Regions from separate parts of the Achromobacter mucicolens genome, predicted to be linked through region 2. Evidence: predicted binding sites of a transcription regulator. Region 2 holds the regulator's gene; each other region holds the start of a gene.
What was found. The regulator HrcA, encoded in region 2, represses chaperone genes, less so after heat shock. The targets are predictions, from matches to a motif close to TTAGCACTCNNNNNNNNNGAGTGCTAA.
Positions count from the first base shown of each region.

Region 1: the regulator HrcA is predicted to act here: its motif matches at 2,040-2,066, upstream of groES (co-chaperone GroES).
Region 3: the regulator HrcA is predicted to act here: its motif matches at 2,306-2,332, upstream of rpoH (RNA polymerase sigma factor RpoH).

Region 1 is NZ_CP123364.1:4,716,005-4,720,174, forward strand. It holds gene QEP15_RS21540 (amidohydrolase family protein) at 26-973, shown strand; gene QEP15_RS21545 (hypothetical protein) at 1,020-1,802, opposite strand; gene groES (co-chaperone GroES) at 2,121-2,408, shown strand; gene groL (chaperonin GroEL) at 2,446-4,086, shown strand.
Region 2 is NZ_CP123364.1:1,037,613-1,041,782, reverse strand. It holds gene QEP15_RS04695 (hypothetical protein) at 115-351, opposite strand; gene hemH (ferrochelatase) at 341-1,456, opposite strand; gene hrcA (heat-inducible transcriptional repressor HrcA) at 1,502-2,506, opposite strand; gene QEP15_RS04680 (NAD kinase) at 2,647-3,546, shown strand; gene recN (DNA repair protein RecN) at 3,559-4,170, shown strand, end outside.
Region 3 is NZ_CP123364.1:208,229-212,398, forward strand. It holds gene QEP15_RS00975 (hypothetical protein) at 1-341, opposite strand, end outside; gene fghA (S-formylglutathione hydrolase) at 577-1,443, shown strand; gene QEP15_RS00985 (hypothetical protein) at 1,540-2,229, shown strand; gene rpoH (RNA polymerase sigma factor RpoH) at 2,379-3,263, shown strand; gene cpdA (3',5'-cyclic-AMP phosphodiesterase) at 3,581-4,170, opposite strand, start outside.

The sequences.
Region 1 (4,170 bases), 2.0 Mb from region 2:
CGACCCCGAACCTTTCGAGCATCCCATGAGCCGTACCCAGTCCGCCGCTTCTTCCGACGACCCGCGCACCGTGTTGGGCGTCCATCACAGCCCTGTCGCCGGCACGATTCCGCCCGGCGCCTGCGATTGCCACGTACACATCTTCGGCCCCTTCGACCGCTATCCGCTTGCCGAAAACCGCGTGTTCATGCCGGGCCTCGCCTCGACCGATGATCTGCTGGCGCTGCACGCGGCGCTTGGGGTTGACCGGGCAGTGGTTGTGCAGGCCAGCCCTCAAGGCACCGACAACCGCTGCATGACCGATGCCCTAGCCACCCTGAATGCGGCAGGCCACGCGTCGCGCGGCGTCGCGGTACTGGCGCCCGATATCTCGCGCGAGGGCCTGCGCGCGCTGCATGCGGCAGGCGTAAGAGGCGCGCGCGTCAACCTGCAATCGTTCGGCCAGCAGGATCCGGCCATCGCGCGCGATGCGCTGACGCGCACCGCCGAGCAAGTCGCCGACCTGGGTTGGCATGTGCAGATCTACACCACGCTGCCGGTGGTTGCCGCGCTGGCGCCCGCGCTGCGCGACTGCCCCGTGCCGATCGTGATCGATCACTTCGCATTGGCGAGCGCCGTCGCCGGCACGGGCCAGCCCGGCTTCGATGCGCTGCTGGAGACGGTGGCAACGGGCAATGTGTACGTAAAGCTCTCCGCGCCGTATCGCCTTACGGTCTGGCAGGACGGCCGCCCGCCCATCCAGGCGCGCGAGATCGCACGCGCCCTGATCGATACGCGGCTCGACCGCATGCTGTGGGGCACCGACTGGCCGCATTCGGGAGCATGGCCGGGTGTGGCGCGCACACGGGATCGGAGCGAACCGCTGCATCCCATCGACGACGGCGAACAACTGTCGGCGTTTTGCGCTTGGGTGAGCGAAAAGGAAAAGCAGGCGATCCTGGTGGATAACGCGGCGCGGCTCTATGACTTTTAGCGCGTCGGAATACCGAATGCCCGGTACTCCGGGCCGCGTCACAGCACTACCTATTTCTCTCCGTGATTACGGAACATCCCTTGAAATTGAAACCTGCAGAGTCTTCCAGCAAGTTGAGATAGGGGCTCAGAGGATTTTCGGGAAAGGCTCGCGCATACGTAATCGATATGGGCCCCCAATAGACCTCCCTGCGGGCCTCGCATCTGAACTCTCGAATCGAGATATCACCCGCGTCATCAGCCGTCGCAGCAGTCACCTTCTTGTACATGAATCTTTGGCCGGAAAACGTACTGCTTCCCGGCATCAGCCCCTCGGCTTGAGTGACTCGCCATCTCCAATTGCGAAAAGGCTCGTAGCTGATGCGATAAGGAGACCCATGAACGGATTCACTGCTCGCATTGGATAGGTGGATGTGCATTCGTGCAGGCCAGAATATATTCAGCAGAATGACGGAGAGCACCACTGCGCCCCAACCGAGCCACTTCTTGCCGCCAAGCAACATGATGAGCCAGCCTGCTAGCGCCAACTGGATTCCAAACCAGTTCAGCCACGGCGGAATCTCGTTATCGCTCCACGGCCGGTATGTGACGTTGTAAAAACCAGCCAGATTGGCAACGACGGTGAGCAAAGCGCCGACGACAGCAAGGCGACTTGTCAACCGGACAGTTTTAATACTGGGTGCAAACATCACGATAATTTCATCCTCCGGGTTTGAGCTTCCGTTGCAAGAGTTGCCAGTGCACATCGGAGAACGCCAACTCACATCCGCTAAAGCCAACGCGCCTGCCACATCCGCGATGCGGCGATACGATATAGAGATCGATTGCACATTCGAATCAGACAGGTTCGAAAGTCGTTATCAAGCAGGAGCGCAGGTATCGGCGAGGCTCCAGATTGCTAAGCGGAGCGGCCGGGGTTTCACGCGGGACATGATTCCACCCTGTTTGTCCGCATCCAATCACATCTTTCCGAGGCGTCGCTCTCACCAGGATGCCGAGCCCCTGCTCTCCCCGAAGATGTAACAGCGCACCTCCCCCCCTTGAACCTCCAAACATCATCCCTATAATTAGCACTCGACACCGGTGAGTGCTAACACCTCCCGGGGCAAACCGACCATTCACTTACTTTTAGTTAACAGGAGTTCCTCATGGCCTTGCGTCCCCTGGGCGATCGCGTGATCGTCAAACGCCTCGAAAACGAGCGCAAGACTGCCTCGGGCATCGTCATCCCGGACAGCGCCGCTGAAAAGCCCGACCAGGGTGAAGTCGTGGCCGTCGGCCCCGGCAAGAAGACCGAAGACGGCAAGATCCTGCCGGTTGACCTGAAGGCTGGTGACAAGGTTCTGTTCGGCAAGTACGCCGGCCAGTCCGTGAAGGTTGATGGCGAAGAACTGCTCGTCATCCGCGAGGACGAAATCCTCGCCGTGGTCCAGTAAACCCTGCCTCAAACGAATTTTCGAAGGAAGCTAAGACATGGCTGCCAAGCAAGTATTGTTCGGTGATGACGCCCGTGTGCGCATCGTCCGTGGCGTGAACGTTCTCGCCAACGCTGTCAAGACCACCCTGGGCCCCAAGGGTCGCAACGTCGTGCTGGAGCGCTCGTTCGGCGCCCCGACCGTGACCAAGGACGGTGTGTCCGTCGCCAAGGAAATCGAACTGAAGGACAAGTTCGAAAACATCGGCGCCCAACTCGTCAAGGACGTCGCGTCCAAGACCTCCGACAACGCCGGTGACGGCACCACGACCGCGACCGTGCTGGCCCAGGCCATCGTTCAGGAAGGCCTGAAGTACGTTGCCGCCGGTTTCAACCCCATCGACCTGAAGCGCGGCATCGACAAGGCTGTCGCCGCTGCCGTCGCCGAACTGCAAAAGCAATCCAAGCCGGTCACGACCAGCAAGGAAATCGCCCAAGTCGGTTCCATCTCGGCCAACAGCGATTCCTCCATCGGCCAGATCATCGCTGACGCGATGGACAAGGTTGGCAAGGAAGGCGTCATCACCGTCGAAGACGGCAAGTCGCTGGAAAACGAGCTGGACGTCGTCGAAGGTATGCAATTCGACCGCGGCTACCTGTCGCCCTACTTCATCAACAACCCGGACAAGCAAGTCGCCGTCCTGGAAGACCCGTATGTCCTGATCTTCGACAAGAAGATCAGCAACATCCGCGACCTGCTGCCCGTGCTGGAACAAGTCGCCAAGTCGAGCCGTCCCCTGCTGATCATCGCGGAAGACGTCGAAGGCGAAGCGCTGGCCACCCTGGTTGTGAACAACATCCGTGGCATCCTGAAGACCACCGCCGTCAAGGCGCCTGGCTTCGGCGACCGCCGCAAGGCCATGCTGGAAGACATCGCCATCCTGACGGGCGGCACGGTGATCTCCGAAGAAACCGGCATGTCGCTGGAAAAGGCCACGCTGGCTGAGCTGGGCCAAGCCAAGCGCATCGAAGTGGGCAAGGAAAACACCACGGTCATCGACGGCGCTGGCGACAGCAAGTCCATCGAAGCCCGCGTCAAGCAAGTGCGCGTGCAGATCGAAGAAGCCACGTCCGACTACGACCGTGAAAAGCTGCAAGAACGCGTGGCCAAGCTGGCCGGCGGCGTTGCCGTGATTCGCGTTGGCGCTGCCACCGAAGTCGAAATGAAGGAAAAGAAGGCTCGCGTCGAAGACGCCCTGCACGCCACCCGCGCTGCAGTGGAAGAAGGCGTTGTGGCTGGTGGCGGCGTTGCGCTGCTGCGCGCCAAGCAAGCCATCGCTGACCTGAAGGGCGACACGCCTGACCAGAACGCCGGCATCAAGCTGATCCTGCGCGCTGTGGAAGAGCCCCTGCGCACCATCGTCACGAACGCCGGCGAAGAAGCCAGCGTCGTGGTCAGCAACGTGCTGAACGGCAAGGGCAACTACGGCTACAACGCCGCGACCGGCGAGTACACCGACCTGGTCGAGCAAGGCGTGCTGGATCCCACCAAGGTGACCCGCACCGCCCTGCAAAACGCTGCCTCCGTCGCCAGCCTGCTGCTGACGGCCGAAGCCGCCGTTGTGGAACTGGCTGAAGACAAGCCCGCTGCTCCGGCCATGCCCGGCGGCATGGGCGGCATGGGCGGCATGGACTTCTAAGTCCCGCTCTTCTTGCAAGGCCTCCCCGGCTTCGGCCGGGGAACGCAGTATCCAAAAACCCCCGGTCCTTCGCCCCGGGGGTTT
Region 2 (4,170 bases):
AAAAGAATGGCTTTCGCAGACATGAATGGGGGCCAATACCCCTAATTCAAGCCCGGTTAAGCGAAATATTCCCCGGGGCACGGCCCGAAGGCCGGGCGCCCGCTGACCGAACGGCTACTTCTTGCTGGGTTGGGCGGGGGCCACGGGGTCGCTGGCCGGAAAACTTTCCTTCAGCGCGCGGTCCACGCGCTTGTCATCGGCGTCCGGGTCCGAGGGAATCGCGACCGGGTCGCTGGCCGGGAACGTATCGGCCAGGGCCTCGTCCAGGTCATGTTCGACGCGGTCCTCGTCGACGGGAGTGGTGACTTTGCCCTTCTTGACCGTCTTTCCAGTCTTGGGATCATGGTGCATGCGCCTTCTCCTTCAAGTCCGTGGCTGCTGGTATCCACCCCTGCAAGTTTCGTTCCACCAGACCGGACAGCCCCGCGATCCAGGCCGGGTCGTCATTGATGGCAGGAATGTAACGGAACTGTTTGCCCCCCGCCTCGAGAAAGGCGTCGCGGCATTCCAGGCTGATTTCTTCCAGGGTTTCCAGACAGTCTGCCACAAATCCCGGGCACACCACATCGACCTCCGTGACGCCGGAGGCCGCCAGGGCCTTCAGGGTCGGCTCGGTATAGGGCTCCAGCCAGCGGGCCGAGCCGAACCGGCTCTGGAAGGTCACTTCGATCTGGTCGCGGGGCAGGGACAGCCGCTGCGCCAGGAGCCGGGCGGTTTCCATGCAGTCGCGGTAGTAGGGATCGCCCAGTTCGATGGAGTAGCGCGGCAGGCCGTGAAAGCTCATGACGAGTTTCTGCGGCTTGCCATGTTCGGCCCAGTAGCGCTCGATGCGCGCGGCAAGCGGGTCCAGGTAGGCGGGCTCGTCGTGAAAGCGCTTGATGAAGCGCATCTCCGGCTGATCGCGCAGCTTGCCCATGTAGCGGGTGACCGCGTCGACCACGGTGGCGGTGGTGCTGGCGGCGTACTGGGGATACAGCGGCACCGTCAGGATGCGCTCGCAGCCCTGCTTGCGCATGTTTGCGATCACCTGGGGGATGGAGGGGTTGCCATAGCGCATGCCCAGCTCGACCACGGCATCCACGCCGGCCGCCTGCAGGGCGGCGCGAACGCCGTCGGTCTGGCGTTGGCTGTAGACCATCAGGGGCGAGCCGCCCTCCATCCAGATGCCGGCGTAGCGCGGCTCCAGCCGCTTGGGCCGGCGCACGAGCACAATGCCGTGCAGGATGGGCTTCCAGAGGTAGCGCGGGATTTCGATGACGCGCGGGTCGGACAGGAATTCGCCGAGATACTTGCGGATGTCCTTGGGCGACGTCGTGTCGGGCGTGCCCAGGTTGACGAGCAGCACGCCGACCTTGCCGGGCACGCGCGGCGGCGGATCCTCGTTGAAGGGATCTTCTTGGTGGGGCTCAGGAAGGTAGCGCTCAGGCCAGAGATACTTGAACAGGCGAAGAAACACAAAAACTCCCCTTCCTCCGCAAGGAGGATGTAGCTTTGAATGGGACTACTGGTTGTGGCTGAGGGCGTTGGACAGCAGGCGCGCCGTGATGTCCACGATGGGTATGACCCGCTCGTAGGCCATGCGGGTCGGACCGATGACACCCAGGGTGCCGACCACCTTGCCGTCGACGCCGTAAGGCGCCGTGATGACGGAGACGTCTTCCAGGGGCACCAGTTGCGAATCGCCGCCGATGTAGATCTGCACGCCCTGCGCGCGGCTCGAGACGTCCAGCAATTGCAGCAGATCGGTCTTTTTCTCGAACAGCGAAAACATCTTGCGCAGCCGATCCATGTCGGACGCGATGTCGGTGACGTCCAGCAGCTTGCGTTCGCCCGAGATGACCACGGCGTCGCCGTCCTCGGCCGCTTCGGCGCTGGCCTCGACGGCGGCCTGCATCAGGCGCGAGATGTCTTCGCGCAACTGGGCCAGCTCGGTCGACAACGTCTGGCGCACGGCATTGAACGACTTGCCGGCGAAGTGCATGTTGAAGAAGTTGCCGGCTTCCAGGAGCTCGGATTCGGCGTAATCCCGCTGGACGAAAAGGATGCGGTTCTGCACGTCGCCATCGGGCGTCACGATGATGAGCAGGACGCGTTTGTCGGACAGGCGGATGAATTCGATCTGCCGGAACACCTGCGCCCGCTTGGGCGTGAGGACCACGCCGGCGAACTGCGTCAGGTTGGACAGCAGCGCCGCGGCCGCATTGACCGCGCGGGTGGGTTCGGCAGCCGAGAGCATTTCGCCCATGTTGTGCGGCTGCAGCTGGTACGACTGCACCGACAGCAGCGAATCGACGAACATGCGGTATCCGCGCGGCGTGGGAACACGGCCGGCGGAGGTATGCGGACTGTGGATCAGTCCCAGCTCTTCCAGGTCCGCCATGACGTTGCGGATGGTGGCCGGAGACAAGTCAAAGACTTTAGATAGCGTCCGCGAGCCGACTGGCTGCCCATCGGCGATGTAGCGTTCTATCAACGCTTTCAGTAAAGCGCGTGCGCGGTCATCCATAGCGGCTATTTTAGGGAATCTTTTCAGGTTGAGGCGATTTTTGTCCCGCAACACAATATACGGCCCCATATAATCGGCTAATTGGCCCATTCTGGGCATGTTCAGCTTTGCGGTTTCGCCCTTTTCATTCCTACGCAGCCATGCATTTTCCTATAGTCGCCCTGATCGGCAGATACCAGGACACCGGCCTGGACACACCGCTGAGAGCACTTGCGCACGCGCTGACGCAGGCGGGCCGCCATGTGCTGATCGATGCGGACACGGCGCGCAATACCGGGCTGACCGAATACCCCATCGCCACGCTCGAGGAAATCGGCAAGACCGCCTCGCTCACCGTGGTCATGGGCGGCGACGGCACCGTGCTGGGCGCCAGCCGCCATCTCGCGCCCTACGGCATGCCGCTGATCGGCATCAACCACGGGCGCCTGGGCTTCATCACCGACATCGCCCTGCAGGACGCGCACGCCGCGCTCGCCCGCGTGCTCGAAGGCAGCTTCCAGATCGAAGACCGCATGCTGCTCGAAGGCAGCGTGTGGCGCGGCGACCAGAAGATGTATTCCGCGTCGGCCCTGAACGACGTGGTCCTGAACCGCGCGGGCCGCGGCGGCATGATCGAGGTCCGGGTCGAACTTGACGGCGCCTTCATGTATACGCAGCGCGCCGACGGCCTGATCATCGCCACGCCCACCGGCTCCACGGCCTATGCGTTGTCGGCCAATGGCCCCATCCTGCACCCGGGCATGAACGCCATGGTGCTGGTGCCGGTGGCGCCGCAAACGCTGTCGAACCGGCCCATCGTCATCCCGGACACCGGCGTGCTCAACATGACGCTCACGGCCATGGGCCGCGTCGAAGTCGGCGCCAGCGTGCACTTCGACATGCAGACCTGGTCCGACCTGCAACCGGGCGACCGCATCGTCGTGCAGCGCGCGCCCTACACCATCCGATTCGTGCATCCCGAAGGCTACAGCTTCTTTTCCACCCTGCGCCGCAAACTGCACTGGAACCTGATGCCCGAAGCCTCCGACAACGTAGAGTAATTAGCGCCCCTTATGCTGCGCACCCTGCACATCCGCGACTTCGTCATCGTCGAACAGACCGAGATCCACTTTGGCCCCGGCTTCACCGTCTTTTCGGGAGAAACGGGCGCCGGCAAATCCATCCTGGTCGATGCGCTGGCGCTCACCCTCGGCGAACGCGGCGACGCCAGCATGTTGCGCGAAGGCGCGGCCCGCGCCGACATCACCGCCGTGTTCGACACCCCGGCGGCGCTGCATGCGTGGCTGGCCGAACGCGAAATCGACGCCGACGACGAACTCTCGCTGCGCCGCGTCATCGATGCGCAAGGCCGCAGCCGCGCCTACATCAACGGCACCCCCGCCACCGTGGCGCAACTGCGCGAACTGGGCAACAGCCTGGTCGACATCCATGGCCAGCACGCGCACCAGAGCCTGATGCGTCCCGACGCCCAGCGCGACCTGCTGGACGCGCACGGCGGCCACGGCGACCTTCGCCACGCGGTTGGCCAGGCGTGGAAGCAGTGGCGCGCCTTGGCACGCCAGCTGGAATCGGCCGAAAAAGACGCCGAAAGCCTGGCCTCTGAACGTGAACGCCTGCAATGGCAGGTCGACGAACTGGACCGGCTGAACCTCGGACTGGACGAA
Region 3 (4,170 bases), 830 kb from region 2:
GGCAGCACCCACGCGCCGGGTTCCAGCAAGGCAGATCGGTAACGGCCCGCGAACACCCGGCCGCCACGCAGCCGCGCCGCCAGATTGCGGCCGAGCGTCTGCATCAAGCGGGGCAGGCCTTCTTCGTCGGCGGGCGTGGCCAGGAGCAGGATGCGGTCGTTGGCCAGCAGCCAGCCGTGCACCGACACCCGGTGTCGCTGGGCCGATTCGCCCAGCCAGGTGGCGAGCTGATTCAGGATGTCGGCGGGCGCAGGTTGCGATGGCGCCGCCAACGGCTGAATAAAGTTGGCCTGCACCAGTTGGGGCAGCCCAGGGGCGTACAGACGGGGCAGTCGGGCCATAGTGTCAGGGCTTGCGTATCAGGAAGAACGGGTTGTCTTCACTCACGGTATATAAATAGTGCCACGGTGGGCGCTGGTCAAGTCCCGTGACCACAATCTGAGCGCGGAATCGTATTTTTTTGTGGCGGGCGCTCATTGAGGGGCAGGTTAACATTCGGCGACGGAACGTCGCACCGTGGATTCCCCTAACGCCGACGATTTTTCCGATCTCCAACCTCTTTTCCCGGAGCAAGCCATGGCCGCGTCCCTCGAACTCATCTCGCAGCATCGGTGCTTCGGCGGCACGCAGCGCTATTACCGCCACGCCTCCACGGAAATCGGGCTGCCCATGCGGTTCTCCGTCTATGTGCCGCCGCAGGCCGAGCAGGGTCCGGTGCCGGTGCTGTTCTACCTGGCGGGCCTGACCTGCACCGAAGAGACCTTCATGATCAAGGCGGGCGCGCAGCGGCTGGCCGCCGAACTGGGCGTCATGCTGGTTGCGCCCGACACGAGCCCGCGCGGCGCAGGCGTGCCCGGCGAAGACGAAAGCTGGGACCTGGGCACCGGCGCCGGCTTTTATGTGGATGCCACCACGCCCGCGTGGCGCGACCATTACCGCATGTACAGCTATGTCACCCAGGAGCTGCACGGCATCGTCACCGGCGGCGCTCTGCCGGGCGACGCGTCGCGCACCGGCATCTTCGGCCACTCCATGGGCGGTCACGGCGCGCTGGTGCTGGCGCTGCGCAACCCCCGCAAGTTCCGTTCGGTCTCGGCATTCGCGCCGATCGCCGCGCCCAGTCAGTGCCCGTGGGGCAAGAAGGCGTTCGGCGCCTATCTGGGCGCCGACGAGGCGGACTGGGCGGCCTATGACGCCTCCGCGCTGATGCGCGGCCTGCAGCAGCCTTTCCCCGGGGGCATCCTCATCGACCAAGGCGACGCGGACCAATTCCTGGCCGAGCAGTTGTATCCCGAGGTGTTCGAGGCGGCATGCGCGGCCGCAGGGCAGCCGCTGACCCTGCGCCGCCAGCCCGGCTACGACCACGGCTACTACTTCATCTCGACGTTCATCGAGGATCACATCCGGTTTCACGTCGAGCGGCTTGGAAAACCGGGCGCCTGACGCCCGCTTCTATACTGGCGGACCTGCCGCGGCGGGTGGCGGCTTCCTGCGCCCGCCGCGCTGCAGCCTGCGGCGGCTTGAATAGGAACGTCTGATTTGATCAACGGAATCGCTCCCTTCGCCTGGATCCTGCTGGGCGCCGTCATCGTCCTCTTGCCGGGCTTGGTCATGTTGCTGGGCCGCGGCGGGCCGCGAGACGAACGCGGTCGTCGCATGTTCCAGTTCCGGCCGGTGCGCCGCACGTGCGGCCTGCTGCTGGTGTGCCTGGGATGCGTGACCGGTTTGCTTGCCCTGTCGCTGGTGCAGTTCGTGCGCCTGACCACCGACGAGCCGGTGGCCAGCATCGACGTCCGCCAACAGGCCGAGGGCCAGTTCCAGGTCAATGCCAGCGCGCCCGCCATCGGCTCAAAGCAATATGTTCTATATGGCGACCAGTGGCAGATCGACGCCCGGGTCGTCCGCTGGAGACTGCCCGCGCTGATGGCCGGCGTGCCGCCGCTGTACCGGCTAGAGCGCCTGTCCGGACGCTACAGCGATGCCGCCCGCGAGGCCACCGCCACGCGCTCGGTGCATTCGCTGGACGATTGGCCCGCGCCGGACCTCGGATCCCTGAAAAAAAGTTTTCCGAACTGGTTCCCCTTTGTCGATGTCCAATTTGGCAGCGGCGCGTACATGCCGCTGTTTGACGGGGCCCGCTATCAGGTCTTCATGGATCCGCGCGGCGCGCTCTTCATCCGTCCGGACGGTCAGGCCACCGCCGAAGGGCTGAAGCGCCTGGGCTGGTAACGCCATTACACTGGGCGGCCCGAATAAATGGGGACGCGTCATCAGAATGAAACTTTGACGCGTCGCAACAGTCGAATTAGCACTCCTATTACTTGAGTGCTAACATCGAATTCATGTCGTTATCTCTTCGCCATCCGGAGACCCCCGCTATGAAACAACCCAGTACCTCGTTGACCGCTTCCGGCAACGCTCTGGCGTTGGCCATTGCCAATCCGGGCGCTCTCGGCACGATCGACGCCTATATCTCCGCGGTCAACCGCCTGCCGGTGCTCTCCGCGGATCGCGAAACGGAACTCGGCCGCCGCCTGCGTGACCAGGAAGATCTGGGCGCCGCTCGCGAGCTGATTCTGTCGCACCTGCGCCTTGTGGTGTCCGTGGCCCGGCAATACCTGGGTTATGGCCTGCCCCACGCCGACCTCATCCAGGAAGGCAACGTCGGCCTGATGAAGGCCGTCAAGCGTTTTGACCCCGAGCGCGGCGTGCGCCTGGTGTCCTTCGCCGTTCACTGGATCAAGGCCGAAATCCACGAATACATCATCCGCAACTGGCGGTTGGTCAAGGTGGCCACGACCAAGGCGCAGCGCAAACTGTTCTTCAACCTGCGCAGCATGCGTCCGGACGGCCAGACCCTGGATCCGGAACAGGTCGACCACATTGCTCGCGAGCTGAACGTTCGCCACGAAGACGTGAGCGAAATGGAAGTCCGGATGTCCGGCCGCGACATGTCTCTGGAAAACCAGGACGACGACGACGACAGCTACGCGCCGATCGCCTACCTGTCCGACGAAGGCCGCCAGGAGCCCACGCGCGTGCTGGAACGCGCCGCGCGCGATCAGCTGCAAAGCGCCGGCCTGACCGGTGCGCTCGATGCGCTGGATCCGCGCTCGCGCCGCATCGTTGAAGCCCGCTGGCTGCAGGACGACGGCGGCGCCACGCTGCACGAGCTTGCGCAAGAGTTCGGCGTGTCGGCCGAACGCATCCGCCAGATCGAAGCGGCGGCGCTGAAAAAGATGCGCGGCAACCTCGCCTCGTGAGGTTGCCAGACCCCGTAGCCGCGCCCGTCGCTGCATCCAAGTCAAAGGCCGCAAGTTGCGGCCTTTTTTCTTTGGCCGCGCGCGGTGGGCGGCCAATAAATTGATACAAATTCGGGGTTAAATTTTCCGGGTTCGCAGAAACTTAATGGGGAAGGCGCCGCCTAACTTCATGTAGACCGCGAACTTCGGTTAGCAGTCTTGTCATCCGTCTCGGCTTCTCCTCTTTCCCCTCCCCTATGAGACGGATGCTTGCGGGGCACCTAGCATATCGGTGCCCCGTTTTTTATGCACGCTCGGAACGCAAGCGCTGCAAGAAATCATGCGGCCCGTGCGCTGTCCGGCGCCGCCAGCGCCGTGTGCCATAGCGCGTCCTGCACGCGGCGCACGCCGGTCGCCATCGACCCGTCCTGATAGAGCTTGATCCACCGGTAGCCCGGCGCCATGTTGTCGACGATGTGCTTGCCGTCTCGGATGCTGAATTGAAAGCACGTCGAAGGCGTGGCCAGCATGCGCAGGTTGTGGCGGCGGCGGTCGAACTCGTGGTGCACATGGCCCCAGAGCAGCACGCGCACCTGGGCAAATCGCGCCAGCAGCTTGAAGAGCGCCTGGGGGTTGTCGATCATCATCGAGTCATGCCAGTGGCTGTCGATCTGCATCGGGTTATGGTGCATCGCCACCAGCGTGTGGCGATCGGGCGCCTGCGCCAGCGCCGCTTCCAGCATGTCCAGTTCGCTGTTGCATAGATGGCCCGCGTTCGAGCCGGGCACCGTGGTGTCCAGCGCAACGATGCGCCATGCGCCCACGTCTGTCACGGGCATGGACCAGTCGGAGAGTTCCTGGCGCAGAACGGACGGTTGATCGTGATTGCCGGGCAGGCAGCGGATGGTCGCGCGTTCCAGCGCGGCCG